DNA from 2 places in the Actinoplanes subglobosus genome. Region 2 is predicted to be linked to the other one. Evidence: riboswitches for the same ligand, from Rfam matches in the RefSeq annotation. Region 2 holds a riboswitch; the other holds the start of a gene.
What was found. A riboswitch is a leader RNA that binds a small molecule or an ion and turns the genes downstream of it on or off. The one in region 2 is predicted to bind S-adenosylmethionine.
Positions count from the first base shown of each region.

Region 1 (3,252 bases), on a different contig from region 2:
GAAAGGACCTCTACCTGCGGGGACAGGGCGATCCGACGCTGACGTACACCCGGATCGACCGGCTCGCCGCGGCGGTGGCCCGGGGCACGACCAAGCGGTACGCCCGGCTGATCGTCGACGACTCGTGGTTCGACCGGGTGCCGCTCGGGCTGGACTGGTCGTGGCAGGACGAGACGTCCGCGTACACGGCCCCCGTCTCGGCGCTGACGTTCGCCGCGAACGGCCGGTTCGACACCGCCGCCGTCGAGATCCGGTACCGGGGAGTGGCCGGGAGCAGGCCCGCCGTACGGGTCTGGCCACCGGCCGGCAGCATCCGGGTCGTCAACCGTGCCGCCACCCGGGGCAGCGGCGACGCCGTCACCGCGGTACGCGTGCACGGCACGAGGACCGTCACCGTCAGTGGTGCGATCGGGGCGGGCCGGTCGGGCACGGCACTGGTGTCGGTGCCCGATCCGGCGGCGATGACCGCCGGACTGTTCACGGCGGCACTCCGGCGACACGGTGTGACGATCTCCGGGCGTACCCTCCGGGGAACCGTGCCCGCCGGCACCCGGGCGGTGACCGCCCAGTCGTCCCGGCCGCTCAGCGAGATCCTGCCGCCGTTCCTCAAGCTGTCCAACAACGGCATCGCCGAACTGCTGGTCAAGGCGATGTCACGGGCTGCCGATCCGGCGAGGCCGGGAAACTGGCCGACCGGCCTCACCGCCGCGACCAGCGCCCTCGGCCGCCTCGGCGTCGACACCAGGCTGCTCACCATGGGTGACGGATCAGGGTTGAGCCGCCGCAACTGGCTGACCACCGGGCAGGTGACCACGCTGCTGGAGAAGGCGCAGCGCCGCACCTGGTTCCCGGCGTTCCGCGCCGCGCTGCCGGTCGCCGGCAACCCGGACCCGATGATCGGCGGCACGCTGCGCAACCGGATGCGCGGAACCGCGGCGGCCGGCAATGTCCGCGCCAAGACCGGCACGCTGACCGGCGTCAACGCCCTCTCCGGTTACGTCACCGCCGCCGACGGCCGCAGCCTGGTGTTCTCGTTCGTCGTGAACGCCGCCGTCGCCTCCGCCGTCCCCCTCCTCGACGAGGCCGCGGTGGCACTCGCCGCCTGACCCACGGCGGCCGTCCGCGGTGATATGTTGCGCGCAGGTCATGAGCGCCAGCGTCAAGCCCCGGCTCGCTGGCCGGCAACCCTCCGCTTCGTGGGCGGGGTGCCCCGGGTGATGACCGGGTCCGGCGTGTCCCGCGCCGGGCAAGCCGCGACCTTCCGAGGTGACCCTCATGAATCATCCTGTGCTGTACGGCCGTCTCGTCCGGCTGGAGCCGCTCGCCCCGCATCACGCCGCCGGTCTGGCCGCGGCCGCAGAGGAGTCCCGCGACTCATACGACTGGACGTGGGTGCCGACCGCCGCGACCGCCGTCCGCTATGTCGACGAGCAGCTCGCCCGAGCCGGTCTGTCGCCGTACGCGCAGGTCAGCGTGCGGACCGGCCGCCCGGTCGGGGTCACCGCCTACTGGGATCCGCGAGGTGAGCCGCTGACCGCGATCGACGTCGGGTTCACCTGGCTGGCCGCGTCCGCGCAGCGCTCCGGGATCAACCTGGAGGCCAAGTATCTGCTGTTCAAGCAGGCTTTCGAGGGGTGGTCGGTGCGCCGGGTGGGCCTGAGCACCGACGCCCGCAACGCCCGGTCACGGTCGGCGATCGCCGGGGTCGGCGCCCGCTTCGAGGGGGTGCTGCGGAACTGGTCGCGGTCCTGGGCGCCAGGGGAGGACGGACGGCTGCGGGACTCGGCGCTGTTCTCGGTCGTCGCCGAGGAATGGCCGGAATGTCGGGCCTACCTGGAACATCGGTTGTCCGAAACGCGGTAGTCCATGTGCCCCAGAACGACCTCGACGAGAGGTACGGGGTTGGATGGCCGGGAGGAAGACGGTGCCGCGGCGGATCTCGTGGTGGGGCTGAGCGACCCGCCGGCCGGGACCGGGAGGCGATCCGCACCGGTGTGACGGCGCTCTGGCCGGGCGGCGCGATGGACCGGTGGTGGTGGCGCGGTCCGGAGGGCGACCTCCGGACCGCGGACCTGATCAGCTGGAGCAGGTGTTGAGCATGGTCTGGAGGGCGGTCTTCTCGCTGGACTGCAGGGTCAGCGAGTAGTAGTACTTCACCGCGATCCACATCTTGGAGTAGGTGCAGCGGTAGGAGCTGACCGACGGCTGCCAGGTGGACGGGTCCTGGTCACTCTTGGACTGGTTCACGTTGTCGGTGACCGCGATCAGCTGCGGGCGGGTCAGGTCGTTGGCGAAGCTCTGCCGCCTGCTGGTGGTCCAGGCGCTGGCGCCGGAACGCCACGCCTCGGCCAGCGGCACCACGTGGTCGATGTCGAGGTCGGAGGCCGCGGTCCAGGTGGCGCCGTCGTAGGGGGAGTACCACGAGCCGGAGGTGGCGGCGCAGGCCGAGCTGACGACGACGTTCGTGCCGTCCCGCTTCAGGACCGTCTCCCGGGTGTTGCAGGTCCCGGAGATGGTGATCCAGTGCGGGAACAGATCACGGTCGTAGGTGCTGGCGTTCGCCTCGGCGGCGACGGTCAGCGCGTTGAGGTAGGTCTGGGCCGTCGACTTCGACGGGATCCCGGTGGGGGCGGCCTGGGCGGGGGAGACCATCAGACCGATAGTGATCAATGCGGCCGTGACGCCGGCCATCAGGGGGCGGGGGGAGAGGGGCATGATCGGCTCCTTCATGTCGTCCGATTCGGACTACACAGATCTACGGGAGCCGGACGTCACCGGATGATGACGTTCATGAATTTCTTATGTCCGAACAAAAAAGATCAAACCCACCCCTGAAACAAGACCTTAACTTTTGTACGGGCTGTGAACGGCCCCGTGGCTGTCCCCGCGACGCGGTCCCGGTGCAGGACCGATCCGCGACCGCCGGGCTGAATGCGGCCCAAGCCGTTACCCCCCTCGATCGCCCTCCGTCGGCCTCGGTCACCTGCGTTGGCCGCCCAACTTCGCGTCGCCCCTCTTCGCGTCGCCCCTCTTCGCGTCGCCCCTCTTCGCGTCGCCCCTCTTCGCGTCGCCCCTCTTCGCGTCGCCCCTCTTCGCGTCGCCCGCCTTCGCGTCGCCCGCCTTCGCGTCGCCCGCCTTCGCGTTGCTCTCTTCGCGCCGCTCTCCTCGCGTTGCCCTCCGTCATGTCCGCGTTCACCGGGCCGAAAATGATTGCCCACCGACTCGCGAACCCCTCCGGTGTCAGCGGCCGCA
Region 1 is NZ_JBHSBL010000028.1:375,013-378,264, forward strand. It holds gene dacB (D-alanyl-D-alanine carboxypeptidase/D-alanyl-D-alanine endopeptidase) at 1-1,106, shown strand, start outside; SAM riboswitch class IV at 1,143-1,259, shown strand; gene ACFO0C_RS42090 (GNAT family N-acetyltransferase) at 1,276-1,863, shown strand; gene ACFO0C_RS42095 (GmrSD restriction endonuclease domain-containing protein) at 2,077-2,691, opposite strand.
Region 1: another riboswitch for S-adenosylmethionine. It lies ahead of ACFO0C_RS42090 (GNAT family N-acetyltransferase); the one in region 2 lies ahead of thrC (threonine synthase).

Region 2 (3,252 bases):
ACGTGCAATCGAGTTGACGGCCGGGCGGCCGCGCGATGGCATGGCGGTCGTGACGGCTGACTTCGCGATCCGCCCGGCCCGCCCCGACGACGCCGCGGGGGCGGTCGCCCTCCGCTCCGTGGTCCATCCCTATCTGGTCCGGGGCGAGGCGGCCACCCGCCGCATGTTCGCCGAGCCACCACCCGACGGGGACCGGATCTTCCTGGTGGCCGAGAGGGACGGCGGGATCGTCGGCTTCACCTCGGCGTTCCGGGACACCCGCTCGGCCGATTCCGGGTTCGGCCGGGTCGCTCTGCACGTGCACCCGCGGCACCGCGGCCGGGGTCTCGGTGCCGCCCTGCTCGGCGAGGCGGTCGGCCACCTGCGGTCGGTCGGGGTCCGGCGGGCGAGCAGCTGGGCCGCCCCGGACGCGGTCCGGTTCGCCCGCGCCCACGGGTTCGAGCCGTCCCGCGAGATGCGCTTCTCGGCCCTGGACCTGACCGGGTTCGGCGATCGGCCGTTCGTGCCGGCGCCACCCGGGATCCAGGTGGTGCGGCTGCGTGAGGTGGCGGAGGAGGCGTTGTACGCGGCGGACGTGGCGGCCGCGACCGACGAGCCCGGTGAGACCCCGCCGCAGCCCACGCCGTACCCGTTGTGGCGTTATGAGATCTGGGACGAACCGGGTCTGGACCGTGACGCCAGCACCGCCGCCGTCGCGGGCGGGGAGATCGTGTCGTTCTCGCTGGTCCTGCGCGACGGCGACCGGATGTGGTCGGACATGACCGCCACCGTCCCGGCACGTCGCGGCCAGGGGCTGGCCCGGCTGGTGAAGACGGCGGCACTGCGGCGTGCCGCGGCCTCCGGGGTACGCGCCGCCTTCACCAGCAACGACGAGGAGAACAAGCCGATGCTCGCGGTCAACGAGAGTCTTGGCTACCGCCCGGTGGCCACCCAGATCTCCTGCCTCGCCGAGTTCTGAAGGGTGTTCGCTCACACCTCGGGAACTTCGTGTGGCGTACGCGGGATCTCGTCGTAAGGTGTTGGAAACAACTGAATACCTCATCCAGAGGGGCAGAGGGATACGGCCCGACGAAGCCCCGGCAACCACCGCACAGCGATTCTCGATGACGAGCCGCGTGTGGCAGGTGCTAATTCCGTCCCCGTTCCGGCAGGTCGCCGCGGGGAAAGATGAGAGGAAACTCTAATGACGTCTGTCGTCGACGCGCCCTCGCACACCTCCGCCTCGCCCGCTCGTGGCCTGATCTGCCGCGCCTGCAGCGCCGAGTACCCTCTGGCCGCGCAGCACGCCTGTTACGAGTGTTTCGGCCCGCTCGAGGTCGCCTACGACGAGGCGGCGCTCGCGCGGGTGACCCGGGCCCAGATCGAGGCGGGCCCGCAGAACATCTGGCGTTACGCGGCTCTGCTGCCGGCCGGCCAGGACCCGGCGACCCGGGTGACCCTCGACCCGGGCCTGACCCCGCTGGTCGCCGCCCCGCAGCTGGCCGCGGCGGTCGGCATCGAGGCTCCGCTCTACGTCAAGGACGACTCGCAGAACCCGACGCACTCGTTCAAGGACCGGGTCGTCTCGGTGGCCCTGACCGCCGCCAAGGAGCTGGGCTTCAACCGCTTCTCCTGCGCCTCGACCGGCAACCTGGCCAACTCGGTCGCCGCCCACGCGGCCCGGGCCGGTGTCCCGAGCATCGTCTTCATCCCGGCCGACCTCGAGCCCGGCAAGATCATCACCACCGCGGTGTACGGCGGCGAGCTCGTCGCCATCGAGGGCTCCTACGACGACGTGAACCGGCTGTGCAGCGAGCTCGTGGAGACCGACGAGTTCGAGGACACCGCGTTCGTGAACGTGAACGTCCGCCCGTTCTACGCCGAGGGGTCCAAGACTCTGGGCTACGAGGTCGCCGAGCAGCTCGGCTGGCGCATCCCGGCCCAGGTGGTCATCCCGATGGCCTCCGGTGAGCTGCTCACCAAGGTGGACAAGGCGTTCAGCGAGCTGGTCGAGATCGGACTGGCCGAGGCCCCGGAGGGCGGCTGGACCGTGTTCGGCGCCCAGTCCGAGGGCTGCAACCCGATCGCTGTCGCCCTGCATGCCGACACCGACGTGATCACCCCGGTGAAGCCGACCGGCATCGCCAAGTCGCTCAACATCGGTGACCCGGCCGCCGGGCCGTACGCGATCGAGGCCGTCCGCCGCACCGGCGGCTGGATGGACTACGCGAACGACGACGAGATCCGTGCGGGCATCCGGCTGCTGGCCGAGACGACCGGCATCTTCGCCGAGACCGCCGGCGGCACCACCGTCGCGGTGCTCAAGAAGCTCGTGGCGAGCGGCAAGCTCGACCCCACGAAGGAGACGGTCGTCTACAACACCGGCGAGGGCCTGAAGACGCTCGACGCGGTCGCCGGCCAGGTTGGACCGACCCACACGATCAAGCCGTCGCTGCGCGGCGCCCGGGAGGCCGGCCTGCTCGGCTGACCCTGTTCCGGGTCGTCCGAGCAGACGGGCGAAGGTCACCAATTCGTGACCAACTCTCACTGACCGTCACCGGCGATCAGCCGGTTGTCAGAATTACCTCCTCCGAGGACTTGCACTCCGATCTCCGGATGGGCAGGATGCTCTCTGCGGGAGGACGCGACGCCGTACGAGGCCCCTCACCAGAGCTTGGCGACAATCTCCGAGGGTCCCAACGATCCAGCGCTGACCCAAACGGCTACGTGCCCGGAGGCGTTGTGCGTCCGTCCTCCCGACCAACTTCCTTTCGCAGCAGCCTGACGACCCACGGCCGCAGCGGGAGATCGAGCGGGTAATGCCCGTCGGCCAGGCCCGCGTTCCTCTCGAACCAGTTGCGCACCCCGTAGGACGTGGTCAGCGCGATCGACCAGCCACACGCGACCCAGTAGGCGGGCCAGAAGAGCGGGCCGAAGAACGCGTACTGGCTCGCGTGCCGGGACTCGTGCGTGAACAGCCGCAGTCGCTCCTCGGCGAGCAGCCACTCGGCGGACCGGTTCGTGATGATCACCGAGCCGACCGTGAAGCACGAGCCGGCCGGCATCCGGAACCGGAAGTTCTCCGCGATCAGCACCCCGTGCCGGCCCCGCCGGACCTTCGTGCCGGTACCGAGGGCCAGCAGCAGACCGACGAGGGTCGTCCCGTTCACCGCGGTCAGCGTCGTCCGCGTCACGTGCCACCCGCGCCCGGCCATCTCAGACCCGCCGGCGCATCTGCAACTCGGTGAGAGCGGGGACGGTCGGGTGCGGCAG
Region 2 is NZ_JBHSBL010000017.1:418,882-422,133, forward strand. It holds gene ACFO0C_RS19815 (ABC transporter permease) at 1-1, shown strand, start outside; gene ACFO0C_RS19820 (GNAT family N-acetyltransferase) at 50-958, shown strand; SAM riboswitch class I at 1,036-1,174, shown strand; gene thrC (threonine synthase) at 1,184-2,467, shown strand; gene ACFO0C_RS19830 (hypothetical protein) at 2,703-3,173, opposite strand; gene ACFO0C_RS19835 (GNAT family N-acetyltransferase) at 3,196-3,252, opposite strand, start outside.